DNA from 2 places in the Oceanimonas sp. AH20CE76 genome. Region 2 is predicted to be linked to the other one. Evidence: predicted binding sites of a transcription regulator. Region 2 holds the regulator's gene; the other holds the start of a gene.
What was found. The regulator LexA, encoded in region 2, represses DNA repair genes until DNA is damaged. The targets are predictions, from matches to a motif close to ANCTGTNTNNNNANACAGNT.
Positions count from the first base shown of each region.

Region 1 (15,267 bases), 1.2 Mb from region 2:
GCAAACGATTTTTGGTTGCCTCAGACAGCCCCACAAAATCTTTGCCTTCTTCCCGTGACGCCTGACGCACCAGGGTGGTGGCAATATTAATTACATCTCCTCCCCGCTCGCGCAGTGGCGGAAGATGTACCGGGATCACATGCAAGCGGTAGTAGAGATCTTCCCGAAAACGGCCCTGCTCTACTTCAACAAGCGGATCCCGGTTGGTGGCACACACAATGCGCACATCAACTTTCACATGATTGGAGCTGCCCACCGGCTGGATCAGGCCGGTCTGTAAAAAGCGCAGCAGCTTGCTCTGCAGCTCCAGATCCATTTCACAGATTTCATCCATAAACAGAGTGCCGCCGTTGGCACGGATAACAGCGCCGTCTCTGTCTTGCAGTGCACCGGTAAAGGCACCCTTGATATGGCCGAACAGCTCACTTTCCATCAAATCACGTGGAATAGCGGCACAGTTCAGTGCAATAAAAGGCCCGTCAGCGCGGCCACTGAGCTGATGGATAGCTTCAGCACATACTTCCTTGCCAGTGCCGCTTTCACCGGTAATAAAGACGGTAGCGGTGCTGGGAGCGGCATTCTCAATCAGCCGGTAAACTTTTTGCATCGGCAGACTTTCACCGATAAACCCTTGAAAACGCTTTCTGTCGATCTCATGGCGATACTGATTGACCAGCTGATTGAGCCGGCGAAATTTCATGGTGTTATGCAGGGTCACCTTGAGCCGTTCGGCTTCTACCGGTTTGCTGATAAAGTCATGAGCCCCCAGACGCATGGCGTCTACCGCGACATCCACAGAGCCGTGAGCCGTCATCACTATGGTAGTAATATTCAGCTGCTCTTCATGCAGCCACTGCAAAATATCCATACCCGGCATATCGGGCAGGATTAAATCCAGCAGCAAAATATCAGGAGGCTCGCGCTTAATATGCTCCAGTGCCTGCTGGCCGTTGCTGACTGTCGTCAGCACCAAAGGCTCATCCTGCAAAAACATCTGATACATGGCTGCCAATGACGGCGTGTCTTCCACCATCAGGACAGTTAGCCTTTTATCTACCATCATACTTCTCTCATTGAATTCATTGTCATTTTCTTTGGGCCTGAAGAAATGACTTGCCTTCAGATAACCGGATGTTAACATATATTAAACATAGGAAATGACTCATACGTTACCCATTCACCGTGCTTGTTCACTGCGCTAAGCAGGACAAACAATATTGTTGCCCTCGTGGCTGCTGCGAAACCAGGGTGGTTATCCTCCCTGGTCTTTTTTATGCCGGATTGTCGATATCTACAAATTCCACGGTGATCCCATGGTTGGCTACCAGCCACTCTCCCAGTGCCTTAACGCCGTAGCGCTCGGTGGCATGATGGCCGGCAGCAAAGAAGTGAATGCCCAGCTCACGGGCTGAGTGAACCGTCTGCTCGGAAACTTCACCACTGATAAAGGCATCCATGCCCTGCTCTGCCGCCAGATCGATATAGCCCTGACCACCACCGGTGCACCAGCCAATTTTGCGAATTTGCGCCGGCCCTGTGTCACCCACATGCAGCACGCCTCGGCCCAGCGTCTGCTCAATGCGGCTGGCCAGTTCGCTCCCGGTCACTGCCGTGCTCAGCTCACCACGCATGGCCACCGACAACTCATTGCCCGGCTCAAGCGGACCGGTCATCTCAATGCCGAGTAACGCCGCCAGCTGAGCGTTATTACCAAGCTCAGGAGCAATATCCAGTGGCAGATGATAGGCATAAAGGTTGACATCATTCGCCAGCAGGGCTTTCAGCCGGTTGCGCTTCATGCCTGTTACCGGCTGCGATTCTCCTTTCCAAAAATAACCGTGATGCACCAAAATGGCATCGGCGCGACGGGCAATGGCCTCGTCAATTAATGCCTGGCTGGCGGTCACACCGGTAACAATATGGCGAATGTCGGCGCGCCCTTCCACTTGCAGTCCGTTGGGGCAATAATCACGAATAGCCTGAGTATTCAGCTGCTTGTTTAACAGTTGCTCGAGCTGGATGTTGTTCACGCTGGCTCCCCTTGTTGATGGGTTGAATGGGCAATATTGTAAAGCAAAAGAGGATGATTTGATGCGCCTTTTACCAACGCAGCCATTCACTCATTATCGCCATAATGAAGTGCGGGATCTGGCCTGGGCCATTGGTAGCCCGGGTTTATTGCCCGGAGTCTCTATGGCACCGGACGATAGCTGGTATGCTCACCTGCTGAAAGCATATCAGCCACGCCTGCAACAACTGGATAGAAATCCCGCCCTGCTGCTGCATCACTGTCGTCACTGCCGCCGGCTGGGGCAGTACTTTGAGGCCCTGTGGCACTTCTTTTTACTGGACTATCCGGGTTTTCAGGTACTGGGCTTTAATCGCCAGCAGGTAGTGGCAGGACGGACCATGGGTGCCTTTGATTTTCTGCTGTGGGACCACCATCGCCAGCGTATCGAACACTGGGAGCTGGCGGTGAAATTTTATCTGATCACTGATATGAGCGCTCCGCAAGACAGTGCCTTGGGTATTAACCCCTGCGACAGACTCAGACGCAAACTGGATCATATGCAACAGCATCAGCTGCAGTTGAGTGAACATGCTGAAGTCCGTGCAGCACTGAAAGCCGAAGGCCTGTTGCCGGTAAAAAAGCGGCTGCTGTTGAAAGGACGTTTATTTTATCCCGAAGGATCCATGCTGCCGAAGCAGCCAGGCCATGACTACGGACGCTGGGGCTATGAGCTGCCGGGGCCGGGTTTTATGCCCCAGCAAAAACTGGGCTGGATGACGGGCGGACGTGTTACCACCGAATTGCGGGATCGGCAGAACTACCAGAATGAAGATGGCAGCTGGTATGTTCGAGTAGATGAAAACTGGAATAGGGAGAAGTAATGGAGGCGCGTTCCGGAGTCGAACCGGACTAAACGGATTTGCAATCCGCTGCATAACCGCTTTGCTAACGCGCCTTTGCAGGGTGTTGATTGGAGCGGGAAACGAGATTCGAACTCGCGACCCCAACCTTGGCAAGGTTGTGCTCTACCAGCTGAGCTATTCCCGCATACAAATCAAAATACAAAAAATCATCAACAGCCGGGCTGCTGATGGAGTTGCATTATAGGCAGGCGCACCTGCAATACAAGTCATTTTTCTGTCGCCAGCATCATTTGCTTTTATTTTCAGCACCTTGGGTGTTTTTTGGCTGGTTTTACCTTTGCATACTGCTAAGCTGAGGTACCTTGTTTGCTCAGGAGCCCTGTTATGCCCCTGTTTCTTATTTTTTTACTCTGGTGGTCTCCCGCTTATGCCGATAGCCGTGCTACACCTGAAGCCGCCACCGGCTGGCAAAACAAGCCGCTGGTGCAGACACAGCAGGCGATGGTGGTGACGGCCAATCCTCATGCCAGCCGGGCAGCGCAACAAATGCTGGAACGGGGTGGCAGTGCGGTAGATGCCATGATAGCCGCCCAGATGGTACTGACGCTGGTGGAGCCACAGTCATCCGGACTTGGCGGCGGCGGTTTTCTGGTGCATTGGCAGCAAGAGAAACAGCAGGTAACAACGCTGGACGGTCGGGAAACCACCCCGCTGGCTGCTTCACCTGAATTGTTTATTGATGAACAGGGTAAGCCGCTTGAGTTTATGGACGCCGTGATCGGCGGCCGCTCAGTAGGCACACCGGGCACGGTAATGCTGATGTGGCAGGCCCATCAGCGTTTTGGCTCCCTGCCCTGGCAGGACCTGTTCACTCCCGCTATTTCTCTTTCTTTGAATGGTTTTGAAGTATCGCCCAGACTAGCACAACTGATTACTAAAAACCGTGACAGTCTGCAGCAGGATCCTCAGGCCAGGGACTATTTCTTTAACGAAAAGGGCGAACCGCTTACTGCCGGACATCATCTGGTTAACCCATTACTCGCCGCCATACTGACGCGGCTCAGCATAGAGGGACCTTCTGCTTTTTATGAAGGAAAAATTGCCGGTCTGATGGTCGACAAGGTCTCAGCTGCCAGCAACCCGGGCCCCCTGACGCTTGAAGACCTGGCCCAGTACCGTGTTCAGGAACGTCCGGCGCTGTGTTTTCCTTATCGTCAATACAAATTATGTGGCATGGGTCCACCCGGCTCCGGAACGCTTGCGCTGGGGCAAATTCTGGGCATGCTGTCTCACTTTGAGCTGAGCAAGATGGGGCCGGCCTCACCTGCGGCCTGGCGGCTGATTGCCGATGCTTCCCGCCTGGCGTTTGCCGACAGAGCACGTTATGCCGCCGACAGTGACTTTGTGCCCGTGCCGGTTGAGGCACTGCTGAGTGCAGACTACCTTGCTGATCGAGCCGGGTTATTAAAGGCATCAGCACAGGCGCTGTCTGAGGTAAAGGCCGGCCAGCCAACAATACAGCCGGCTCCGCCGGCAGATACCTCACCGGAACTGCCATCGACGACCCAGATAAGCATTATTGACGCCAAGGGTAATGCCGTTTCCCTCACCTCTACCATTGAAAACGCCTTTGGCTCCCGGCTGATGGTACAGGGATTTCTGCTTAACAATGAACTCACCGACTTTGCCTTTGTACCCGAGCAAAATGGTGTGCCGCTGGCCAACCGTCTGGAGCCGGGCAAACGTCCTCGCTCCTCCATGAGCCCCACCCTGGTGTTTGATCAACATAACAAACTGCTGATGGTGCTCGGCTCTCCCGGAGGCAGCAGCATTATCGGCTATGTTCTGCACACCCTGATCAGTGTACTCGACTGGGGGATGGATATTCGTGAAGCAGTACACCAACCTCATGTATTACACAGAGGAGGACAGCTGGAAATGGAACCATTTGGCCGTAACCGGGCACTGCAGCCGGCCATGGCAGCATTGGGCTATAAGCCCCGTTTTAACGAGCTTAACTCGGGCCTGCATGTGATTATGCGACAGGGTAACCAGCTGCAAGGCGTGGCGGATCCTCGTCGGGAAGGCACTGCCATACCCGCAAATCTGCTGCCTGAGCCAGGTGTGTCAGCCGGCCCTTAACGTCTGAGCCAGTAAAGAAGTCAGTGCTGTTTTTTATTTAAGAACTGGCTCGCTATGCCGATAAGTAACTAACAAAATGCGACAAATATATTAAGCATCCTAATGAACAGAAGAAATCAGCACGTTATCGATGAAGAAGTAACCTACAGCGAGCAGGAGCAGCTGGTATCTACCACCGATAAACGCGGTGTGATTACCTACGCCAATGACATTTTCTGCAAAGTGGCCGGCTTTACTGCTGAAGAGTTGCAAGGGAAAAACCATAATATTGTACGCCATCCTGACATGCCCAAAGCTGCCTTCAAGGACCTGTGGGATCGTATGGAACAGGGACAGGCCTGGCGCGGAGCCGTTAAAAACCGCTGCAAGGATGGCCGCTATTACTGGGTGGATGCCTATGTGACTCCTATTTACGAAAACGGCAAGGTCACCGGCTATCAGTCGGTGCGTACCAGGCTGGATCCGGCAGTGCGTGCCCGTGCCGAGAAAGCCTATGCCAGTCTGCTGGCTGCGGAAAAAAGTAAGCGCAAAAAACCGGCCGTCAAGCTGACTGCCCTGAGGCCCTGGATAAGCAGTGCCGTTATGCTGGGCCTGTTGGGCGGTGCCTGGCATTATGGCGGCTTGTCCGGTCTGGTATGGAGCCTGCTGCCTCTGGCCTGGCTGGTGCTGAACACCCGCAACCAGCTGTTTTCCAGCACGCGTTTCTTTCAAAATCTGCACAAGGAATATGACAGCCTGTCCCGGCTGGTTTATTCCGGCAACGAGCCTCATTCCATTGCTGATTACCACCTTGGCCTGTGGCAGGCGCGCTCCCGCACTATTTTAGGCCGGGTGGATGATGCGACCGGCTCCCTCAAATCTCTGGCTACCAGCATGATGCAGGCCATGAGCAGTGCCCGTAACGATCTCAGCCGCCAGGACAGCGATACCCATCAGATTGCTGCCGCTATTGATGAGATGTCGGCCACGGCCAATGAAATTACTCAAAATACTCATAAAGCCGCCCAAAATGCCGAAGAGGCTCAGAATCAATGCTATCTGACTCAAAACCAGCTGGAGCAGACACGACAGAAGATAGTAGAGCTGGCCCGGGAGGCGGAGCAGGCTGCTGAGGCCACAGTGGCACTGTCAGAAGAGTCCAATCGCATTGGTACCTTGATGACAGAAATTCAGGGTATTGCTGATCAGACCAACCTGCTGGCACTGAATGCCGCCATTGAAGCGGCCCGTGCCGGTGAGCATGGCCGTGGCTTTGCGGTGGTGGCCGAAGAAGTGCGTGCCCTCTCCACACGCACCCATGGTGCCACCGAACAAATTCAGACCAGCATCAGCCAGATCCAGCAAACTCTGGCCAACTGGCGCACCATGATGGATACCAACCGGGCACACAGCCAGGAATGTGTGAATGCGGCTGAAGCCGGCACTGAAAGTCTGGGGCGTGTGGTTCAGGAAATTGACAATATCGCCGGCTTCACCGTGGAAATTTCAACTGCGGCAGGCCAGCAGCAACAGGTGGCAGAAGAGATCAGCCGTAATGTCCATCAAATATCCGAGACCTCCTCAGCCAATCTCAACACCATTACTCAGGTAGAAGACTCCAGCCGGGAACTGCTGGCGCGCTCTCAGGGGCTGAATAATCTGAGCCGCACCTTTTCCTGATATGAGCATGACCGGCAAGCAGGCCATATTATCGGTGCTGGCACTGGTTCCTGCCGGTTATGTGGTCAGTTATGGTCAGCTCGCAGATCTGGCCGGTCTGCCCGGACGGGCACGGCTGGCCGGCACTGTGCTGCGCCGGGCCGATACCTCTGCCCTGCCCTGGCACAGGGTAGTGGCGTCTTCGGGGCATATCAGCCTGCCGGCGGACAGCCGGGAAGCGCGTGAACAAAAAGAGCGGCTGCTTACGGAAGGTGTTGTCTTCAGGGGCAATAAGGTTGATATGAAACAGCACCAGTGGCGACCCGATCTGGGTGCGCTGCTGGTGCTGCTTGATCAATAAGGTTACTCAGCTCTTTCAAGCAAATCGCTTACATGTACCTGAAAGGGAATGGTCTCGTCTTCCCGCTGCAGCAATACCACCTCATTGTTTACATCCACCTCCAGTACATAGCCCGACCCTTCGGTGGTGTAACAAATCATGCCCGGCCTTACTTCACGAATATCCATATTCACTCCTGTTCAGGCAGTGCCTGAGATGATTGCACCCAACTCCTTGTGCGAAACATACGAACAACAGGCGGCCTTGGGGTTACTTTTTACCTTTCTGATGTTGCTGCCACTTGCCATCCACATAATGCGCAGTCCAGCCGGTCGCTTTTTTATTGACCTCTGTCATCACATATTGTTCCTTGTTTTTACGGCTGAAGCGCACCACCGCCTTGTTACCATCCGGATCTTCGACAGGTGCCTCGGCCAGATAAAGGAACTTGGATGGCAGCCGGTCTTTAAAGCGTACCAGCTCTTCCACCAAAGGCGCACGGGTTTCCCGGGATTTGGGAAAATTACTGGCGGCCATAAAAATGCCGGCGGCACCGTCGCGCAGCACAAAGTAGGCGTCAGACTGAGTGCAGGGCAGCTCGGGCAGGTGCACCGGATCTTCCTTGGGCGGCGCTACTTCACCGTTTTTCAGGATCTTGCGAGTATTTTTGCACTCGTCATTGGTACAGGCCATGTACTTACCGAAGCGGCCGGTTTTAAGCTGCATTTCACTGCCGCAGCGATCACAGTCAATGACCGGGCCTTCATAGCCCTTGAGTTTAAACTGGCCCTGTTCCAGCTCATAACCGTCACAGTCCGGATTTTGACCACACACATGCAGCTTGCGCTTGTCATCAATCAGATATGAATCCATGGCAGTACCGCACTTGCCACAGCGGCGCTTGGCACGCAGCGCATCGGTTTCTGCCTCTTCATCGTTGGCCAGCACAAATTCGTCACCGGGAACCAGATTAATAGTCTGCTTGCAGCGTTCCTTGGGCGGCAGCGCATAGCCGGAACAGCCCAGGAACACGCCGGTGGTGGCAGTGCGAATACCCATTTTGCGGCCGCAGGTAGGGCAGTCGATATCGGTCAGTACCATTTCATTGGCACGCATACCGCCTTCTTCTGCCGGCTGTTCGGCCTTTTCCAGCTCTTCGCTGAACTCGGCATAAAAGGCATCAAGCACCTGGGTCCAGTTCAGTTTGCCGCCGGCAATTTCATCCAGCTTGCTTTCCATCTGGGCGGTAAAGTCGTAGTTCATCAGCTCGGCAAAACTTTCCTGCAGCCTGTCGGCCACAATCTCGCCCATTTTTTCAGCATAGAAACGACGGCTTTCCACTTTGACATAGCCTCTGTCCTGAATGGTAGAGATGATGGAGGCATAGGTAGACGGACGGCCAATGCCACGCTTTTCCAGCTCCCGCACCAGGGCCGCTTCGGTAAAACGTGCCGGCGGCTTGGTAAAGTGCTGTTTTGGCGTCAGCTCATTCAGGGTGAGGGTTTCACCCTGCTGCACCGCCGGCAGCTCGGTATCTTCACCTTTGCGGCTTTGGGGCGTGAGCACGCGGGTCCAGCCGGCGAAGCGCAGAATACGTCCCCGGGCTTTCAGCTCATAGTCACCGGAGGTGACCGTAATGGTGCTGCTGTCGTATTTCGCCGGCGTCATCTGACAGGCCACAAACTGACGCCAGATAAGATCGTAAAGTCGCTTGGCATCAGCCTCCATGCCATCGAGCTGCTCCGCAGACAGAGTGACGTCGGACGGACGAATGGCTTCGTGGGCTTCCTGGGCGTTAGCCTTGGCACCGTAGACATTGGGTGACTCGGGCAGATAATCCCTGCCGTGCTGCTGCTCAATAAAATCACGCACCGAGGCCACCGCTTCCTGACTCAGGTTGGTGGAGTCGGTACGCATATAGGTGATGTAACCGGCTTCATACAGGCGCTGGGCCAGCATCATGGTGCGCTTGACACCGTAGCTTAGCCGAGTGCTGGCTGCCTGCTGCAAAGTTGACGTAATAAAGGGGGCCGGCGGCTTGCTCTGGGTGGGTCTGTCTTCCCGGCTGGCCACGGTAAAGGTACCCGCACGCAGCGCATCCACCGCTGCCATGGCGTCGGCCTCATTGGTGGGCCGAAACTCCTTGCCCTGGTATTTGGCGACCATCATGGACAACGCCAGCTTTTGTTCATTGCTCAGCGCAGCCTGAATATCCCAGTATTCTTCAGGCACAAAAGCCTTGATTTCCCGTTCTTTTTCCACAATCAGCCGCACCGCTACCGACTGCACCCGGCCGGCCGACAAGCCTCTGGCAACCTTTTTCCACAACAGTGGCGATACCATATAGCCCACGACCCGATCGAGAAAACGACGGGCCTGCTGAGCATTTACCCGGTTCAGGTTCAGCTCCGACGGCTGGCTGAAAGCATCCTGAATGGCAGACTTGGTGATCTCGTTAAACACCACCCGCTTAAAGCGTTGCTCATCACCGCCGATCAGCTCTTTCAGATGCCAGGCAATGGCCTCCCCTTCGCGGTCCAAATCCGTTGCCAGATAGATGGTGTCAGCCTTTTCGGCCAGTGCCTGCAACTCATTGACCACCTTTTCCTTGCCCGGCAGCACCTGATAATTAGCCTGCCAGCCGTGCTCAGGATCAACCCCCATACGGGCGATCAGCGCCTTGTGATCCTTTTCCTTTTTCAGTCGGGCCTTTTCTTCCGGGCTCAGACTTTTGGTATCGGTTTTGCGCGCGGCCGGCTTTTTACCATTGGCTGAACCGGCGGTCGGCAAGTCCCGAACATGGCCGACACTGGATTTGACCACATAGTTCCTGCCCAGGTACTTGTTGATGGTCTTGGCTTTGGCGGGCGATTCCACAATAACGAGAGATTTGCTCATAAAGCGCGTTAAAATCCTTAAGGTTCGGCCCCGGTCGGGCGGGTCTGTGGCACGGTAATGACGGCTGTATAAGTGATATCGTCATAAAAAGCAAACCAGCCGGGCGCGGGCCTGAAAAAAATTCAGTGAATTTATATTTATTTATTAACGCCCTCATAGAGACAGGAATCAACTGCTTTTTTATTCAGGTCGCCTGTTCGCCCGCTTTTTATGCATCATTATTCCTGCCCCTGGTGGCTTTGTCACATTTGAGTTACAACCTTGATAAAAATCTAAATATAATGGCAGTGCGCAGCATCTTTTATTGGTCAACGCCAGGATTTCAAGGAGATTATCATGATTGAACAGGAAGCGAACTTCGATGGTCTGGTAGGTCCCACTCATAACTATGCCGGACTTTCATGGGGTAATGTGGCATCCAATCGTCATGCTAAAAGCATGTCGCATCCGCGGGAGGCCGCCCTGCAGGGACTGAGCAAAATGAAGGCCCTGGCCGACATGGGGCTGGTGCAGGGAGTGCTGGCTCCGCAGGCCCGCCCCGACACAGACACACTGCGCCGGCTGGGCTTTGCCGGCACTGATGCACAAGTACTGGACAGCGCCTTTCGTGAGGCCCCCCATTTGCTGGCGGCCTGCAGCTCCGCATCAGCCATGTGGACCGCCAACGCCGCCACCGTTTCACCCGGTGCCGATACACTTGATGGCCGCGTGCACTTTACTCCTGCCAATCTGGTTAACAAGTTTCACCGCTCCATTGAGCATGAGGTGACTGGCCGTATATTGCGCAGTGTGTTTGCCGACGAAGCCCATTTTTGTCATCACCAGGCCCTGCCCGCCCATGACGACTTCGGTGACGAAGGCGCTGCAAACCACACCCGGCTGCATAATGAGCAAGGCCACGGGCTTGAACTATTTGTCTATGGCCGCCGGGCCCATCAGCCCGGGGCACCGGCACCGCGCCGCTTTCCTGCCCGCCAGACACTGGAAGCCTCACGGGCCGTGGCCCGCCTGCATGGGCTGAGTGAGTGCAAGACGGTTTTTATTCAGCAAAACCCTGCAGTGATTGATCAGGGTGTGTTTCATAATGACGTCATTGCCGTGGGTAACGGCAATGTGCTGTTTTACCATCAGCAGGCTTTTCTTGATACTCAGGGCATGCAGGCAGAAGTGCGGCGCAAACTGCCCGATACTGAGCTGCATTTTATTGAAGTAAAAAATGACGAGGTGCCGGTGGCAGATGCGGTAAAAAGCTACCTGTTCAATACGCAGCTGGTTACCCTGAAGCCAGGCCATATGGCGCTGATTGCGCCCACAGAGTGCGCCGGCACGCCCAGCGTAAACGCCTATCTTGAGCGGTTGCTGGCCATGAATACCCCCATACGGGAAGTGCGCTTTATGGACGTAAAACAAAGCATGCAAAACGGGGGCGGCCCCGCTTGTCTGCGCCTGCGGGTGGCCATGAACCAGGCCCAGCTGAATGCGGTAAATCCCGCCTGCCTGATGAATGATCGCCTGTATGGCCGCCTTACCGGCTGGGTACAGCGCCATTACCGCGACCAATTACACCCGAATGACCTGCGCGATCCGGCGCTGCTGGAGGAATCCCGCGCGGCCCTGGACGAGCTCACCCAAATTCTTGAACTAGGATCCGTGTACCCGTTTCAACGGTAAACTGCAGGGAATAGGGAATGGCCACTAATCCCTATTCCCTGCTCCCTATTCCCTGAATTAAATCAGCTGAAGGGCCGCTGCCCCGCCTCATAGAGCTTCATCAGTGCCCGGCTGACACCCATTTCTGCCGCCTTGCCAAACTTGTCCTTCAGGCTTTGTTTGGGCTTGAAGTTCAGACTGATAATGCGTTTATCGCTACTTTGCGCCAGCAGGTAATCGCTGCTGGTTTGCAATGAGTCCACCAGCCCCAGTGCCTGGGCATCGCTGGCCAGCCAGTGTTCGCCGGTCGCCACCCGATCCAGATCCAGCTTGGGACGGTTGTCGGCAATAAAGGCCTTAAAACGCTGATGGATTACTTCCAGCTCTTCACGGAACTTGGCCCGGCCATGATCATCGTTTTCACCGAACAGTGTCAGGGTGCGCTTGTATTCGCCGGCCGTGTGCAGCTCTACGTCTATATCCCGGTTTTTCAGAAATTTGTTAAAGTTGGGCATTTGCGCCACCACACCAATGGAGCCCACAATGGCAAAGGGAGCGGCAATAATACGCTCGGCCACACAGGCCATCATATAACCGCCGCTGGCAGCAACCTTGTCTACCGCCACCGTCAGCTTAAGGCCATGGCCCTTCAGTCGCTGCAACTCTGCAGCACCCAGGCCGTAACCGTGCACCACGCCGCCACCAGACTCGAGCCGCACCAGCACTTCGTCTCCGGGATCTGCCAGCTGCAGCAATGCAGACACTTCCTCGCTCAGCCATTTCACTTCATGAGCATCCATACTGCCCTTGAAGTCGAGCACATAGAGCCGCCGACGCTGATCGCCCTGCTTCTTTTCGGTTTTATCCGCCTTTTGATATTCCTGTTTCAGGGCCTTGCGTTCGGCATCGGTGACGGCGGTTTCCATGCGCAGGCGACGGGCCTGCCGGCGTAATGCTGCGCTCACATCTTTAATGTTCACACCGTCGCTGCTCTGCTTTTGCCTGGCTGCCGCCGCCAGCGCAATCACAACCCCCAGAGCAGCCACCCAGGTCAGAGTCTTGGCTGCGAACAGACCATATTCGTATAAAAATTCCACATTACTCTCCTTATGCAGCTGAATGGCGTTATTCTGACAGCCCCAAACAAGAACACCAATCGGCTTTTTTGCTTTCCGTGCTGGCATCAGGATGCAGAGTCTGGTTTGATCGGCACACACTGAATTTCTGTACAGAGAACAAGGTCCATGCTTGATTATCAACCCTCACCCGATTTGCTCAAGAACAAGGTCATTCTGGTGACCGGTGCCGGCGACGGCATAGGCCGGCAGGCAGCACTCAGCTATGGTGCCCACGGGGCCACCGTCATATTGCTGGGCAAAACCGTCAAAAAGCTGGAAGCCGTTTATGATGAGCTGCTGGCTCAGGGCAGTCCGGAGCCCGCTATCATTCCTCTGGATCTGCAGGGGGCAACCAAACAGAACTATCAGGACATGACCGCCACTGTGCGCCAGCAGTTTGGCCGCCTTGACGGTGTGCTGTTTAATGCCGGCCAGCTGGGTGCCCTGGGTCCTTTTGAAATGATTGGCGAGGATGAATGGGACCAGGTAATGCAGGTAAACCTCAAGTCTCAGTTTCTGATGACCCAGGCACTGCTGCCACTGCTGAAAGACAGCAAGCCTGCTTCCATCGTGTTTACCAGCTCAGGGGTAGGCAGACAGGGCCGGGCCTACTGGGGCAGCTATGCCATTTCCAAATTTGCCACCGAAGGCATGATGCAGGTGCTGGCTGCTGAGCTTGCGGATACCGGCGTGCGCGCCAACTGTATTAATCCGGGAGCAACCCGCACGCACATGCGGGCGCGCGCCTTTCCCGCCGAAGCGCCGTCTAGCCTGCGCTCGCCTGCCGACATTATGGGGCCTTACCTTTATCTGATGGGCAGCGACAGTGAGACAGTGAACGGCCGGTCTCTGGATGCGCAGACCGACAGAGTGTCCGGCCAGCCCAGAGCCTGACATACCTGTTCCGCTGCTGCTACACTGACTCTGGCATAGGTTCATTCCGAACAGGACTATCATTAACGCTGAGGCCATGGTTCGGCCTCATGATGGCAATGCCAAGGCAGGCATTATTATGTATCGTCCCAAAAGCACAGTTGAGCAATGGCGTATTTTTCAGGCGGTGGTTGACCACGGTGGTTACGCCCAGGCCGCCGAAAAACTGAATAAAAGCCAGTCATCTCTGAACCATGCGGTGGCAAAATTGCAGCAGGCGCTTGGTCTTTCTTTGCTGGAAGTTCGCGGTCGCAAGGCCTGCCTTACTCCCCAGGGTGAGGTATTTCTGCGCCGCTCGCGCAAGCTGACCCAGGATGTAGAAAGCCTGGAGCGACTGGCTGATATTCTGGCAAGCGGCTGGGAGCCGGTGCTGCGTATTGTGGTAGAAGCGTCTTTGCCCCGCGCTCCCTTGTATCAGGCCCTGGCTGAATTTCGTACTCAGTCACGGGGCTGCCGCATTCATCTGGTGGAAACCCAGCCTTCTGGCTGTCAGACCGTGATCAGACAGCAAGCAGCCCATATGGTATTTGCCTCCAGAGCTTATCCGAATCTCACCTCCCTCCCTCTGGCCACCACCGTTTATGTGCCCGTCGCCGCCCCCAATCATCCGCTGGCAAATATCAAGGGCGTGGGCCAGACCGAGATGGAGCAACAACTGGAGCTGATGCTGGCCGATGGCAGTGAACAGGAAGAAGGCTGGGCCAGGGGTGAGCAGCGCTGGATTATTCATCATTTACACGATGCGCTTTCACTGCTGCGCCGGGGAGTCGGCTTTGCCTGGCTTCCTTCGGATGTGGTGCAGCCCATGGTGAATGACGGCATTCTGGTACAACTGCACATGGCCAATCAGGCATTGCGCAAACGTTTTACACACCTGGTACTGCCCGGTACTGTTCCTCCCGGCCCCGCTGCCAGCCTGCTGCTGGGTCTTATTCGCAAACATTACGATGATCAGGCCCAACCTGAGGATGTGCTCTGATTGTTGCCAGCACGCGCCGGCTTCCTTATGCTCTTGGACTCGCAGTAGACAAGGAAACCTCATGTTTGATTTCGATCAGTGGATAGACCGCCGCCCTACCCGTGCGCTCAAGTGGCTGAAATATGAAGGCACCGATATTTTGCCCATGTGGGTTGCCGACACCGAGTTCAAGGCACCACCTGCCGTGATAGACGCGCTGAATGAGCGGGTAGAACACGGTATTTTTGGCTACAGCCGCCCTACTCCGGCGCTGACCGAACTGATTATCGAGCGCTGCCGCGAGCGCTATGGCTGGAACATTCAGGCCGACTGGCTGGTCTATATGCCCGGCGTGGTACCGGCACTGAATCTGGCCTGTCAGACCTTCAGCGAGCCTGGCAGCAACATTCTGATGCCCAAGCCCATTTACTACCCCTTTTTACATGCTCCCGGCTTTCATGGCCGAAAGGCGGCGCACGTCGAAATGGTGGAAAAAGACGGCCGCTGGCTGTTGGATCTCGACTCGCTCGAGCGTCAGGCCAAAGACAGCGAGTTGCTGCTGTTCTGTAACCCGCACAACCCGGGCGGTACCATTTACACCACCGAAGAGCTTGAAGCCATCAACGACATTGCCAAACGGCATGATCTGATCGTCTGCTCTGATGAAATTCACTGTGACCTGTTGCTTGATGAAGGCAAGTCTCACGTGCCTTATG
Region 1 covers NZ_CP155481.1:1,404,667-1,419,933, reverse strand. Annotated here, with positions in the region: gene N2M06_RS06915 (sigma-54 dependent transcriptional regulator) at 1-1,060, opposite strand, end outside; gene N2M06_RS06910 (Nif3-like dinuclear metal center hexameric protein) at 1,272-2,030, opposite strand; gene N2M06_RS06905 (DUF1853 family protein) at 2,092-2,892, shown strand; tRNA gene N2M06_RS06900 (tRNA-Cys) at 2,893-2,966, opposite strand; tRNA gene N2M06_RS06895 (tRNA-Gly) at 2,983-3,058, opposite strand; gene ggt (gamma-glutamyltransferase) at 3,259-5,016, shown strand; gene N2M06_RS06885 (PAS domain-containing methyl-accepting chemotaxis protein) at 5,119-6,675, shown strand; gene N2M06_RS06880 (MGMT family protein) at 6,677-7,015, shown strand; gene N2M06_RS06875 (hypothetical protein) at 7,018-7,182, opposite strand; gene topA (type I DNA topoisomerase) at 7,265-9,892, opposite strand; gene astB (N-succinylarginine dihydrolase) at 10,229-11,563, shown strand; gene sohB (protease SohB) at 11,626-12,639, opposite strand; gene N2M06_RS06855 (YciK family oxidoreductase) at 12,787-13,554, shown strand; gene N2M06_RS06850 (LysR family transcriptional regulator) at 13,631-14,572, shown strand; gene N2M06_RS06845 (MalY/PatB family protein) at 14,634-15,267, shown strand, end outside.
Region 1: a site for LexA is predicted at 10,063-10,082, ahead of astB (N-succinylarginine dihydrolase). Genes of this name have one in related genera too.

Region 2 (15,267 bases):
GCCATCATCAAGGGCGGGAGTAACAGGCAATTGGTCACGATCGGCGCTGGCCGGCCACCAGCCGGTGTCTACCGCCAGCAGCCCCAGCGCGGTTTGCAGCGGCAAAATACGGCGATAACCGGGCTGGCCATTTTCAATCTGGTTATCCAGAAACAGCTCGCCGCCCGCAAGAAATACACCACCGGCCTGCAGCTCGTAACCAAAGGGCTGCTCCATGGTCAGGGCCTCTTTCAGCTCCAGCTGAATGCCGCTGCGCTGCTGCCACTGCTCCAGCAGCACGCGCTTTTCATCGGCCCGGGACAGCTGCCAGATGCCCATGAATACCATCAGCCCGGAGATGGCTGCGGTTAATACCAGTAATCCGCCGCGTTTTCCTATACTCAAGGCTCACATCCTTTTGTTACGCCCGTATATATGCTTCTTAAACTACTGATAATATTATTGTTGTTATTAATGATCGGTAACCTGATGCTGGGCCTGAAAGCCATGCTCAGCCACCGGGATCCGGCGCTGATGGCCCGCTACATCGGCCGCCGGCTCTGGTGTGCCGGGCTTGTTCTGCTGCTGCTGATCATCGCGCTGGCCACCGGTGTGCTGAGCACCAAGCCAACGCCATTTTAAGCACCGTTTGAAACACTTATAAAATATAGACAAAGACAAACAGGCACAGCCAGACCACATCCACAAAATGCCAGTACCAGCTGCTGGCCTGAAAGCCGAAATGCTGGGCCGGCGTAAAATGCCCCTTGTTGACCCTGAGCCACATAATAAACAGCATTATGGTGCCCAGAGTAACGTGAGCACCGTGAAAACCGGTCAGCAGAAAAAAGGTATTGCCATAAATGCCCGAGTCGAGCCGCAGCCCCAGATCCTGATAGGCATGCACGTATTCCCACACCTGCAGGCCGAGAAACAACACCCCCAGCGTCACAGTGGCACCCAGCCAGGCCTTGAGCCGGCTGCGTTGCTGCTGCAACAGGGCCAGGTGCGCGGCATGCACGGTGACCGATGAGGTCAGCAGTATCATGGTATTGATCAGCGGCAGCCCCAGCCAGCCCATGGCGGTGGTTTCCATGCCGCCGGGAGTGGTCAGCAGCGGCCATACCGGCTGAAAATCGGGCCACAGCACCTGGTGGGTCATGGCATTGTTGCCGGCCCCGCCCAGCCAGGGCACCGACAGCACACGGGCATAGAAGAGCGCACCAAAAAAGGCACCAAAGAACATGATTTCCGAGAAAATAAACCAGGTCATGCCCTGGCGAAAGGATCTGTCCATCTGCTCGCTGTAGAGGCCCTGATGAGACTCACTGATCACATTGGAAAACCAGCCGAACAGCATTATGGTCATCACCAGGGTGCCGGCGGCAAACACCACAGGGCCGGCAATGCCCCACAAACCTGCCGACCAGAGCCCGGCCCCGGCCGCCAGCAAAAACAGGCCCAGAGCGCCGGTCAGCGGCCAGGGGCTTTGCGCCGGTACATAATATTTATCCGTTTTGACCGCCATCATTGCCTCCTTGTACAGCCACCTGCTCGCTGATGTCGTAAAGGGTGTAAGACAGGGTAAACACCTCTATGTCGGCGGGCAGGGCTTCATCCACATAAAAGGTCATGGGCATTACCGCAGTGGCCCGGCCATCCAGCGGTTGCTCCTGAAAGCAAAAGCACTCTGTCTTGCGCAAATAGGCTGCCGCCCGCCCCGGTGACACCGATGGAATGGCCCGCAGCACCTGGCCGCTGATGCCCGGATTGGTGACGGTAAAGTCCACCCTGTGCATCTCGCCCGGATGCACGCTCAGGCGCTGCACCGAGGGCGTGAACTCCCCTCTCAGGCCGGCACTCTGGTAGGTGATAAATTCCACCGTAATTTGTCTGTGCTCACTCACACCCTTTGCTGCCGCCGCGGCGATATTGTCGGTTTTACCGTTAAGCCCGGTAATGTCACAGAAGACGTCATACAAGGGCACCAGCGCAAAGCCAAAGCCAAACATGGCCACGGCCAGCAGCCCCAGTTGTCCGGCTTTTTTAGCGATGCTCATTATTTCACCTCGGGGGGCGTATCAAAGGTGTGATAGGGCGCCGGTGACGGCACTGTCCATTCCAGCCCTTCGGCACCCTCCCAGGGGCTGGCCTCAGCCTTGGCACCACCGCGAATACATTTGATCACCACCGCCAGCAGCAACAGCTGCGACAGACCAAAAGCAAAGCCCCCTATGCTGACTAGGGCGTTAATATCGGCAAACTGCAGCGAGTAGTCGGGAATGCGCCGGGGCATGCCACCCAGCCCCAGAAAATGCATGGGAAAGAACAACACATTCACCGACACCACTGAGCACCAGAAATGCCACTTGGCCAGCCGTTCATCAAACATATGGCCGGTCCATTTGGGCAGCCAGTAATACACGGCCGCCAGCACCGAAAAAATGGCCCCGGTTACCAGCACATAGTGAAAATGCGCCACCACAAAATAGGTGTCGTGATACTGAAAGTCCGCCGGTGTAATGGCTAGCATCAGGCCGCTGAAGCCACCGATGGTAAACAGCACAATAAAGGCCAGGGCAAACAGCATGGGCACTTCAAAACTGATGGAGCCCCGCCACATGGTGGCCACCCAGTTGAACACCTTGACCCCGGTGGGCACCGAGATCAGCATGGTGCAGTACATAAAGAACAGCTCCGCCGCCACCGGCATGCCCACGGTAAACATATGGTGGGCCCACACCAGAAAACTGAGGCCGGCAATGGAGGCGGTGGCATACACCATGGAGGCATAACCGAACAGCCGCTTGCGGCTGAAGGCGGGAATGATGGCCGAGATAATGCCAAAGCTCGGCAATATCATGATGTAGACCTCGGGGTGACCAAAGAACCAGAAAATATGCTGAAACAGCACAGGATCCCCGCCCCCGGCGGCTTCAAAAAAGCTGGTGCCGAAGTATTTGTCGGTCAGCACCATGGTGGCAGCCCCCGCCAGCACCGGCATCACCGCAATCAGCAGAAAGGCGGTAATAAACCAGGTCCAGCAGAACATGGGCAGCTTCATCCAGGTCATGCCCGGCGCTCGCAGGTTCCAGATGGTCACAATGACGTTAATGGCCCCCATAATGGAACTGATGCCCATAATATGAATGGCAAACACAAACAGCGCTGTGCTGTCGGGGCCATAGGTGGTAGACAGGGGCGCGTAGAAGGTCCAGCCGAAGTTGGGGCCGCCGCCGGGCACAAACAGGGAGCCCAGCATCAGCACAAAGGCAAAGGGCAGAATCCAGAAGCTCCAGTTGTTCATGCGCGGCAGTGCCATGTCGGGCGCGCCTATCATCATGGGAATCATCCAGTTGGCCAGCCCCACAAAAGACGGCATGACGGCACCGAAGATCATCACCAGGCCGTGCATGGTGGTCATCTGGTTAAAGAAGTTGGGCTCCACCAGCTGCAGCCCGGGCTGAAACAGCTCGGCCCGGATTACCATGGCCATGGCCCCGCCCACAAAGAACATGGTGAGGCTGAACAGCAGATACATGGTGCCAATGTCTTTGTGGTTGGTGGTAAACAGCCAGCGGCCTATGCCCCTGGCGGGGCCGTGATGATGTTCATCACCAGTGAGGTGAATGTCGGCGGTTTCCGTGCGATCCATCTGTGTCATGCTGCCCCCTATTGTCCCTGCCGGGCCTGATCAATGTCTTTGGGCTGCACCAAGTCACCGGTGTTGTTGCCCCAGGCGTTACGCTCATAGGTGATGACCGCTGCCAGCTCTTTCAGCGTCAGCTGTTTGTCAAAGCTCTGCATGGCGGTACCGGCCTTGCCGTACAGCACTATATCTATATGGGCGGCGCGGTCGTTCAGCACCAGCTCACTGCCTTTGAGCGCCGGAAACACACCGGGCAGGCCGGTGCCGCCGGGCTGATGACAGGCGGCGCAGGCTTTCTGATATACCTGTTCACCCAGGGTCATCAATTCTTCCATGCTCATTTCCATGCCCAGCAGATCCTGTTCGGCAGCTTTAGCCTCGGCCTGCTCGGTTTTCAGCTGAGCCAGCCAACCGTCAAACTCTTCCGGCGCGCGGGCATCAACGACGATAGGCATAAAGCCGTGATCCTTGCCGCACAGCTCGGCGCACTGACCGCGATAAAGGCCGGGCTCATTGATGCGGGTCCAGGCTTCATTAATAAAACCGGGCACGGCGTCCTTTTTTACCGCAAAAGCAGGCATCCACCAGGAGTGGATTACGTCGTCGGAGGTGATCAGAAAACGCACCTTGCGATCCGTGGGCAGCACCAGGGGCTGATCCACTTCCAGTAGGTAATTTTCGCCCTTGTTGATTTGCCCCTGAATCTGCTCGGGCATGGTGGCCAGCAGGCTGTAGAACTCGACGCCTTCATTAAAATATTTGTAGTGCCATTTCCATTGGGAGCCGGTGATCTGGACGGTGAGATCCGACTCGGAGGCGTCTTCCATGGCCACCAGGGTTTTGGTGGCGGGTACTGCCATGGCGATAAGAATAACGAAGGGAATAAGGGTCCAGAGAATTTCGACCCTGGTGCTTTCGTGAAACTGGGCCGCCTGAGCCCCTTTGGATTTGCGATGATGAATCATGGCCCAGAACATAATGCCGAACACCACCAGACCAATAACGGCACAAATGGCCAGAATGGTCATGTGCAGCCCGTATACCTGCTGGCTGATATCGGTGACCCCTTCGGTCATGTTAAGGCGTGTTTGCGCTTGTGCAGGCATAACGGCCAGTAATGGCCACAGCAGCAGAATAGGCTTCACGTGCACCCCCAATCATTTCATCCTGTAAACCGGAGTACTCGGCGGTTTTACCCAAATGACTACATGCTTCCATTCGGTGTTTTAAGTAAAGCAGCAGTTAAGGAAATGTAAAATGTAAAAGCGGAGATTGGGGATTGGGGATTGGGGATTGGGGATTGGGGATTGGGGATTGGGGATTGGGGATTGGGGATTGGGGATTGGGGATTGGGGATTGGGGATTGGGGATTGGGGATTGGGGATTGGGGATTGGGGATTGGCAGGCCATGATGAGACAGCGGCCTGCCGAATCAAGAAGCGGCTCAGAAGTCGCCGTTGCGAATCACGCCTACGGCCAGGCCTTCAATAATCAGTTCCTGAGTGCGCAGATCTACTTCAATGGGTGAGAGCTCTTCGTTTTCAGGCAGCAGGTTGACCTTGTTGCCCTTGCGCTGAAAGCGCTTTACCGTGACTTCGTCGTCGAGGCGGGCGACCACTACCTGACCGTTGCGGGCTTCCTGCACCTTGTGCACCGCCAGCAGATCGCCGTCCATAATGCCGATGTTTTTCATGCTCATGCCCTGCACCCGCAGCAGAAAGTCGGCCGACGGATGAAACAGGCCCGGGTCGAGCTGATAGTGGCTTTCTATGTGTTGCTGCGCCAGTATGGGTTCGCCGGCGGCCACCCGGCCAATCAGCGGCAGGCCCGGCTCTTGCTCTGCTTCTTCACCGGCGAGACGAATGCCCCGTGACGTGCCGGGCATCATTTCAATCACGCCCTTTTTGGCCAGGGCCTTGAGGTGTTCTTCGGCGGCATTGGCAGACTTGAACCCCAGCACCTTGGCAATTTCCACCCGGGTGGGTGGCATGCCGGTTTGCTGAATATGATCCTTGATGATGTCCAGCACCTGAGACTGGCGGGGAGTTAGGGCTTTCATGATGAGACCTGTCTGTTTATACAGTTAACTGTCAGTATATCCAGTAATCAGCACAGAGCAAGCCCCGCAGTGCGAAGCGGCAGTGCGGTTCCACTCCGCCGACACGCTACAAGACCTCCATGTAACGCTCGAAAATGCCATCCATGGCGTTTTATGGTCGGCTACGGCAAGCCCTACTGCCACTTCGAGCAAGATCAAAGCCGCTTTATTTACCACAGCGCCAGCACCAGGCCGGCGAAGATGGCCATGCCGGCGTGGTTGTTGTTAAGAAAGGCGCGAAAGCAGGGCATGCGCTCCCGGTCGCGGATCAGCCGTTGCTGATACACAAACAGGCCGGCGGCCACCAGCAAGCCCCAGTAGAAGGGCGCGCCCAGTTCAAAGGTCCGGCCGGCGGCAACCAGCAGAAAAAGGGTGGCCAGCTGCAGCAGGCCCACTATGAGCTTGTCGTGCCGGCCAAATAGAATGGCGGTGGATTTAACGCCAATTTTGAGGTCGTCGTCTCTGTCTACCATGGCATACATGGTGTCGTAGGCAATGGTCCAGGTGAGGTTGGCGGCAAACAGCAACCAGAGCCCGGCAGGCAGTTCATTGCTGGCGGCGGCAAAGGCCATGGGAATGGCCCATGAAAAAGCAATGCCCAGAAACAGCTGAGGCAGATGGGTGTAGCGCTTCATAAAGGGATAGAGCGCCGCCCAGAACAAGCCGGCAAATGCCAGACCAATGGTAAACAGGTTGGTGGTGAGCACCAGCACAAAAGAAATGCCCACCAGCAGGGCAAAAAAGCTCAGGGCCTGGCGCTCGGTCAGTTCACCGGAGGGCAGCGGCCGGGCATGGGTGCGTTTTACATGACCGTCGATATGCCGGTCGGCATAGTCGTTGATCACACAGCCGGCAGAGCGCATGGAAAACACACCGGCCACAAATACCACCAGCAGCCAGAGTGAGGGCATGCCTTCGGCGGCTATCCACAGTGCCCACAGGGTGGGCCACAGCAGCAGCAGGGTGCCAATGGGCTTGTCGAGACGGGCCAGCGCCATATAGGCGCGCCAGCGCGGACGGGAAGGAGACGTCAGGGTGGTCATACTAAATCCTGATAAGGGGCCGAATTCGGCAAAAACAGTTCGGTGACCAGCACGCTGGCTTTGCCGGTGCTGAGGGCAGAGCGACGGGCCCAGGGCATGATGGCCGGCTCGGTGGCGGCCAGCCCCGCATGTGCAGCCAGCTGCTGATATTGGGTTGGGGTCAGGCCGGCCAGTTCAAAGGGAGTGCGGGTCAGATCCGGCGCTTTAAACATCAGCTCGCCCAGCGCCTTGCTGCCCAGACCGGACAAGGCCGGCAGCGCTGCCTGAGTGGCCGGAGAATACAGCGAGGTGGCATAGACCCAGGGAAGATTATCGCAGCACAGCAGCACTTCCCGGCAGTAGCCTTGTCCGGCCTGCAGCCATTCGGCCTGCGCCGGCATCAGCGGCCTTAATACGCCATCGGCCAGCACTTTTACATGAAACTGTGCACAATGACGCCGCAACCGGCGGGTCAGCGAGCCCGGCTCATGCAGCCAGCTTTGCAGCGCCGGTAATGCCGGTGGCAACTGGCCCCAGTGCCACTCACTGTCTATGCTGGGCGTCGTGTTTGTTTCTTGGAATAACAAAGACATAAAAACTCATCGGGTCCTGCCTGGCCGTTTAACTTGACCGCACCGGCAAAAGTTTAAACAATGCCCGCTCGATTCCTTATCGGAGACTCATATGTTTCGGTTTGCTGCCTTTTACCTGCTGCTGGCCGCCTCGGCCACCCTCAGTGCACAGGAACAACCGGCGGAGCCCACCGGGCCAATATATTACACCATGACGCCGGACATTATTACCAACTACCAGAACTCCGAGCAAAACCTGGGCTATGTGAGAGTGGCAGTGGATTTGATGCTGGAGCGGCCGGAGCAGCTGCCGCTGGTGGAGAATAATATGCCGCTGCTGCGGGATGCCCTCAATGATCTGCTGGCAGAGAAAAACCGGCAGGAAATACGCTCCCTGCCGGCCCGCACCGAGCTTGCCAACGAAGGCCGGCAACGGCTGAATGAGCTGCTGCTGAAAGAAACCGGCGAGACTCCGGTGCGGCGAGTGCTGTTTACTACCTTTCTCTACCAGTAAGAGTGCGTCTGTTATCCAGCCAGGCCTGCAGCAGGCCAATCACGGCACCGCCCAGGTGAGCCATATTGGCCACCGGAGTGCCGAGCATATCGGCAAAGCCCAGCACCAGCCAGACAACCATAAACACCGCCATGCCATCGGGCAGGCCAATGCCTCTGGCAGGGTTAAGCCGGCCACTGAGCCACACATAGGCCAGCAGGGCATATACCACTCCCGACAGTCCGCCAAAGCGGGGGCCGCTTTCCCAGAACTGCAGCACATTGGGCAATACGGCTGCCACCAGCAGCAGAGTAAGCAGCTTGCCACTGCCCAGCCGGCGTTCCACCATGCCGCCCAGATACCACCACCAGAACAGGTTAAACACCAGATGCATCAGGGAAAAATGCATCAGCGCCGGCGTAAAGCCGCGCCAGAACTGGGCTCCGAGCAGGTCACTCAGCTGAGCGGGAAAAGACAGCACGCCAAACATGGGCAAACCCAGCCAGCTCAGGCCATAAATGGCCAGGCAGGCCAGTAATACCAGCAAATTAACCGGTCCAGTCTGGCGCAGCACATCACCGAGCAGACCCCGCTGCGGGCCATCGGCAAAGTGCACCTGGCTGTCTCCCCGCTTCCAGGACGCTTCCTGATAGCGCGGATGCAGTGGCTCGGCCAGAAAGCGTTTTACTTCCCGGTGCGCCTCTTCATAGCGGGTTTCATCCACCAGCCAGATATGCACATTGCCGCTGTCGTCCTGGGTCAGCTCACAATGCAGACCGGCTTCGCCCAGATAATCCACAAAGGCCTGCGCCCGGCGCGGATCATCCAGCACCAGCAGCGCTTTCACGAGGCTTCAACCACGGCCTGACTACGCCGCCAGGCTTCAAAGCCGCCATCCAGGCTATACACTTCTTCAAAGCCCTGATTAATCAGGTACTGAGCGGCCCCCTGGCTGCTGATGCCGTGATAGCACATCACTATCACCGGGGTCTCGTAATCTACCTCGTTGGTAAAGCTCACCAGGCTGTCATTGGTCAGGTGAAAAGCACCCTCGGCATGGGCCACAGCAAACGACTGGGGATCACGAATATCCACCAGCCGGGCCCGGCCTTCGCTCAGCATGGTGTGCGCTTCATCCACCGAGATGTGGGCAAACTGTTCCATAAATTCCTCCTCAAGAATACGACGGCCAGTGTACCCAATTCGGCCTCAGCCGCCCAGATAGGCGTTACGTACCCGCTCGTTGGCCAGCAGCGCCGCACCGGTGTCGGCCAGCACCACGCGGCCGTTTTCCAGCACATAGCCCCGGTCGGCCAGCTTGAGCGCCTGATTGGCGTTCTGCTCCACCAGAAAAATGGTCATGCCTTTTTCATCCCGCAACTGAGCTATGGTGTCAAAAATCTGATTAATAATAATGGGGGCCAGCCCCAGAGAGGGCTCGTCCAGCAACAGCAACCTGGGTTTGCTCATCAGTGCCCGGCCAATGGCCAGCATCTGCTGCTCCCCGCCCGACATGGTGCCGGCACGCTGCTGCCGGCGCTCCTTGAGCCGCGGAAACATGGCAAACACCTCGGCCATCAGGCCGGCATGCTCGCGCTTATCTACAAAAAAACCGCCCATATGCAGATTTTCTTCCACCGTCAGCCGGGCAAAAATACGCCGCCCTTCCGGCACGATGGCAATATCCCGGCGCATAATGGCGGCGGTGTCGAGGCCGGTTAAGTCCTGCTGCTCATACATCACCCTGCCCTTGCTGGGCTTGGGATCACCACAAATGCTCATCATCAGGGTGGTTTTGCCCGCCCCGTTGGCCCCGATAAGGGTCACGATTTCGCCCTGTTCAATATGCACTGTCACGTCTTCCAGGGCCTGAATCTTGCCGTAGTGGGCGCAAATATTATCAACATGCAGCATCAGGTTTCTCCCAGATAGGCCTTGATCACATCAGGATGATTGCGCACTGCTTCCGGATTGCCGTCGGCCAGCGGCCGGCCCTGATTCACCACATAGATATGGTCGGAGATATCCATCACCAGTTTCATGTCATGCTCTATCAGCAACACGCTCACGCCTTCATTGGTGCGCAGATCCTGAATAAGCCGGTTCAGCTCCTGAGTTTCAAAGGGGTTCAGCCCCGCCGCCGGTTCGTCCAGCATCAGCAGCGCCGGCCGTGCCGCCATGCAGCGGGCAATTTCCAGCCGGCGCTGCTGACCATAGGCCAGGTTGCCGGCAGCGCGGTTGGCAAATTCGGTCAGATTCACTTTTTCCAGCCAGTAATGAGCCCGCTCCAGCCCTTCCCGCTCGGCCCGGCGAAAGGCCGGGGTTTTCAGCAAGCCCGCAAGAAAGTGCGTATTAAGGTGGGCATGCTGGGCCACCAGCAGATTTTCCAGCACCGTCATTTCCTTAAACAGGCGCACATGCTGAAAGGTGCGCACCATGCCCAAACGGGCAATTTTATGGCCGGGCAGGCCGGCAATGGCCTGACCGCGAAAGTTCACACTGCCACCACTGGGCCGGTAAAACCCCGATAAGCAGTTGAAGACGGTGGTTTTGCCGGCCCCGTTGGGGCCGATAATGGACACGATTTGCCGCTCCTTCATGGCCAGCGCCACGCCGTCTACCGCCACCAGGCCGCCAAAGCGCATGGTGAGGCCGGCTACGTTCAGCAGTTCACTCATGATTTCAGCTCCATATGAGGGCGATGCATAGGCAGCAGGCCTTGCGGCCGCCAGATCATCATCAGCACCATCAGCAGGCCAAACAGCAGCATGCGGTATTCATTAAATTCCCGGGTCAGCTCGGGCAATATGGTCATGATAATGGCCGCCAGCACCACGCCAATTTGTGAGCCCATGCCCCCCAGCACGACGATGGCAAGAATAATGGCCGACTCGATAAACACGAATGATTCCGGGCTGATAAAGCCCTGCCGGGCGGCAAAAAAGCAGCCGGCAAAGCCGGCAAAAGCGGCTCCTATGGTAAAGGCACTGAGCTTGATCAGCGTCGGGTTCAGCCCCAGGGAGCGGCAGGCGATTTCGTCTTCCCGCAGCGCCTCCCAGGCCCGGCCCAGCGGCATGCGCAGCAGCCGGTTGATAATAAAGATGGTCAGCACCACCAGTATCAGCGCCAGCAGATACAGAAAAATCACCTTGTAGCCCGAGTTATAGGCAATGCCGAAAAACTCGTGAAAGGTGTTATCGCCCCGGCGCTCGAACTCCAGCCCGAACAGGGTGGGTTTGGGAATACCGGCAATGCCGTTGGGGCCGCCGGTGACCTCCGTCATGTTATTGAGCAGTATGCGAATAATTTCGCCAAACCCCAGGGTGACGATGGCCAGATAATCCCCTCGCAGCCGCAGCACCGGAAAGCCCAGTAAAAAGCCCGCCAGCGCCGCCAGGGCACCGCCCAGCAGCAGACAGGTCCAGAAATCCAGCCCGAAGTAAGCATTGAGCAGCGCATAGCTGTAGGCACCCACCGCGTAAAAGGCGACGTAACCCAGGTCGAGCAGACCCGCCAGCCCCACCACCACGTTCAGCCCCAGCCCCAGCATCACATAAATCAGGGTCAGGGTGGCCAGATCCACAGCCCCGCGGGAGCCCATAAAAGGCCACACCAGCAGGATGCCCAGCACCAGCACGGTCACAATGCGATACAGCCAGGGCTGCTCTTCCGGGGCCGGCAGCGCAAAGCTGCCCTTGCGATCCGCCAGATAGCGAAAAGGCTTGCGCCATTGCTCGGCAAACAACTGGGCCACAAACACCAGCCCGGCCCCCAGCGCCAGCCACTGCCAGCTGGTATTCAGCCGGTTGGCCACTATCAGTTGCGTGCCCTCGGTTTCCAGCCGAAAGCCAAGCAGCCAGCCCGCCAGCAGCAGAAACAGACCCGCGGCAATAACAGAAGGTTTAAGTCGGCTCATACCTTTTCTACCTCCGGTTTGCCCAGAATGCCGGTAGGCATAAACAGCAGCACAAAAATAAGCAGGCCAAAGGACACCACGTCTTTGTATTCGGTACTGAAATAAGCGCCTGTCATAGCCTCGGTCACGCCCAGCAGCAGGCCGCCAATCACGGCACCGGGAATGCTGCCAATGCCACCGAGCACGGCGGCGGTAAAGGCCTTGAGCCCGGCAATAAAGCCGATATAAGGGTTGATCACACCGTAATAGGAGCCCAGCAACACACCGGCCACCGCCGCCAGCGCGGCACCAATCACAAAAGTGAGCGCGATAATGCTGTTGCTGTTAATGCCCAGCAGGTTGGCCATTTTCAGATCTTCGGCGCAGGCCCGGCAGGCCCGGCCCATGCGCGAGCGGGAAATAAACAGCGACAGCAAGGTCATGGCAATAAAGGTGACCACAAAAATGATCAGCTGCATATAAGACAGGCTGGCCTGAAAGCCCTCTCCGCCAAAGCTCCAGCCACCCGGCAACAGCGGCGGAATGGCCACATCCCGGGAGCCCTGGGCCAGACGCATCATGTTTTGCAGAAAAATGGACATGCCGATGGCCGAGATAAGGGCAATCAGCCGTTTGCTGTGGCGCAGCGGCCGGTAGGCCACCCGCTCGATGGAATAACCATAGACGCTGGTAATGATAATGCTCACCAGAAAGGCGGCACACAGCAGCAGCACTGTGCTGTCTATGCCCAACATGGCCAGGGCCGTCATCACCATAAAGGCGGCGTAGGCCCCAATCATGTAAACCTCGCCGTGGGCGAAGTTAATCATGCCGATAATGCCATACACCATGGTGTAGCCGATGGCGATCAGGGCGTAGGTGCTGCCGATGGTCAGACCATTAAGCAGCTGCTGAATAAAATAAAGAAGGGGCTCGGACATACAACCTTTCCTTGTCGTAGCACGATGAGCGCCGTCAATGCAGGCGGAGCAGGCTCCGCCCGTTGACGATGAAATGTCTTACTATGATTAAAGCTGAGTGGAAGAGCCGTCTTTGTGCCACTCGAACACGCCGAACTCAAAGCCCTTGAGATCGCCCTTGTCGTCCCAGGACAGCGGCCCCATCACGGTTTCTACCGGCTCGGCGCGCAGCGCCGTGGCCACGGCTTCCGGATCGGTACCGGCCCGTTTTATGCCCTCGGCAAAGGCCTCAATGGCGGCGTAGGTGGTCCACACAAAGGGGCCGGTGGGATCTTCACCTTTAGCCTGAATGGCGGCCACTATGTCGGCGTTGGCCGGCTCGAGGTCATATTTTTTGGGCAGGGTCACCAGCAGGCCTTCCGAGGCATCACCGGCAATGGAGGTAATATCTTTATGACCGACTCCTTCCGGACCCATAAAGCGGGCATTGAAGCCTTTTTCAGCAGACTGACGCAAAATCAGCCCCAGCTCAGGGTGGTAACCGCCGTAATAGACAAAGTCCACCTTGTCTCTCTGCAGTTTGGCAATCAGCGCCGAGAAGTCTTTATCGCCGGAGGTAATGCCCTCATAGGCCACCACATTGGCACCGGATTCCTTCAGGGCATCGCGCACGCTGGAGGCCAGACCTTCACCGTATTGCTTCTTGTCGTGAATAATGGCGATGCGCTCGGGTTTTACCTTATCCACGATATGGCGTGCGGCTGTGGGGCCCTGATCGCTGTCGAGGCCTATGGTGCGCATCACAAACTCAAGATCACGCTCGGTAATGGTGGGGCTGGTGGCCGCCGGCGTAATCATCAGAATGCCTTCGTCGTCATACACATCCGACGCCGGCAGGGTGCTGTCGGAGCACAGATGGCCGGCCACAAACTGAATGCCGTCATTGACAATGCGGTTGGCCACCGCCACCGCCTGCTTGGGATCACAGGCGTCGTCGAACTCCACCGCTTCCAGGGTGTGCTCGCCCAGCTTGCCCGATTTGTTGATAAGCTCCACCGCCATGCGGCCGCCGGTAAACTGCATATCACCATACTGGGCCACCGGACCGGTAATGGGGCCGGCAATGGCAATTTTAATGGTCTCGGCGCTGGCAGCAAAGGCAGCGCCATAACCCAGGGCCGCAAACACTGCCAGTGCGACCGCCTTTTTATTCCTTGTCACCATACGAACATCCTCTATTCGAACAGGGCAGCCGGAACGGCTCCGGCCGTCTTCCACAGTTCTAACCCTTGTACAAAATTAGCACAAGAGGAAAATGCTTCGAATGGGACCGGACTCTTGCTCACTACCACAGGAAAGCGCTGCCATGATGAACTGCGATCAACATGATTATCTGGAGATTGCCTGTATGTATCGTTATGAAATCAGGCTGACACTGACCACAGGCGAACAAATTACCGGCATAGCACTGGACACCAGCCGCAATGAACACAAAGAGGAATGCCTGAAGCTGAACACAGGCACGCAGGTGTGCCTGCTGCCGCTGTCGGGCCTGGCCAGCATGAGCGCCACCAGGCCCAATCCGCATTTTCAGCACATTAACTTCAGCTAGGCGGTAATACCCTCGCGGGCGGTGCCCTGACTGGCAAACCGGCTGCTGTCGTAATAAAGCAGGCCATGCCGGCGGGCCAGCGGTGCCAGCCGGCGGGCAATTTGCCGGCCCATGCGCTGGCCGTTGCGGCTGGTGTAACCGGCATCAAACTGCATGGCCGGCGCCGCCGGCAGTGCCTCTGGCATGGCTTCTGCCAGCGGCGGCGACAGCACTTTGCAGATCAGCTCACTGACCACGCGGTTAACTGCCGAGCCCACACCATAGCCCTGCCATTCCGGCAGCAGATACAGGCTGTTCAGGGTCATTTCCAGTGCCGGTGCCGGCCGCTCTGCGGGAATGTCGACGGCAAAGCTCAGCACCCAGTTGCCCACCATGCGCGGCTGTTTCTGTTGATGGTCCAGCAGGGCCACATTACAGCGATAATCCATGCCGAAGTCGTGAATACGCGGTGCCGCATCGGCACCTTGTTCTTGCGGCCGGCTCTCGCCCCAGAACAGAGGCCGGGGCGCATACACATCTTTATGCTCGTGCAGGGCGCTATGGCGAAAACGCTCAAACAGCGGCCTGTGCTTGGGGTGGTGCCAGTCCATCAGCTGTAAAGACAGCCGGTCCAGCCATTCGGGAAATAACCAGGGATAATCGGAAAACTCATCACGCAGCCGGGTGTAATCCAGCAGGTGATTCAGGGTCCAATGTCCACGGCTGAGGTAGCCGGCCTCACGGACAAAGGTGTGCTTGAGATGTTTGAACAGGGGATAAGTATCGGCGGCCACCCGCCGGCGCTGATGTTGGGCAGGCATTATGTAAACCACCCCTTCTCGCTGTATTCACCGGTAGCAACACACAACAGGGGCCGCGCCGCCAGGCTGATGCCGCCCGGCCGTTCACAATGAGAAAACTGCATAGGCTTTGTCTCCGTTTTTGACACAAAGCAAGGCATTGTAATACATGATGCAATCATGTAAATGCACCCAAAGGAAGAGTACGTTTATCGAGCTAAAGCTTGCTGCTCTTTGCCAATAAAAAT
Region 2 covers NZ_CP155481.1:220,489-235,755, reverse strand. Annotated here, with positions in the region: gene N2M06_RS01195 (SURF1 family protein) at 1-384, opposite strand, end outside; gene N2M06_RS01190 (DUF2909 family protein) at 415-621, shown strand; gene N2M06_RS01185 (cytochrome c oxidase subunit 3) at 638-1,510, opposite strand; gene N2M06_RS01180 (cytochrome c oxidase assembly protein) at 1,488-2,039, opposite strand; gene ctaD (cytochrome c oxidase subunit I) at 2,039-3,634, opposite strand; gene coxB (cytochrome c oxidase subunit II) at 3,652-4,785, opposite strand; gene lexA (transcriptional repressor LexA) at 5,073-5,687, opposite strand; gene ubiA (4-hydroxybenzoate octaprenyltransferase) at 5,897-6,769, opposite strand; gene N2M06_RS01155 (chorismate lyase) at 6,766-7,341, opposite strand; gene N2M06_RS01150 (flagellar basal body-associated FliL family protein) at 7,433-7,834, shown strand; gene glpG (rhomboid family intramembrane serine protease GlpG) at 7,815-8,660, opposite strand; gene glpE (thiosulfate sulfurtransferase GlpE) at 8,657-8,977, opposite strand; gene N2M06_RS01135 (ATP-binding cassette domain-containing protein) at 9,023-9,727, opposite strand; gene livG (high-affinity branched-chain amino acid ABC transporter ATP-binding protein LivG) at 9,727-10,494, opposite strand; gene N2M06_RS01125 (high-affinity branched-chain amino acid ABC transporter permease LivM) at 10,488-11,729, opposite strand; gene livH (high-affinity branched-chain amino acid ABC transporter permease LivH) at 11,726-12,649, opposite strand; gene N2M06_RS01115 (branched-chain amino acid ABC transporter substrate-binding protein) at 12,737-13,852, opposite strand; gene N2M06_RS01110 (Rho-binding antiterminator) at 13,995-14,240, shown strand; gene N2M06_RS01105 (hypothetical protein) at 14,237-15,040, opposite strand.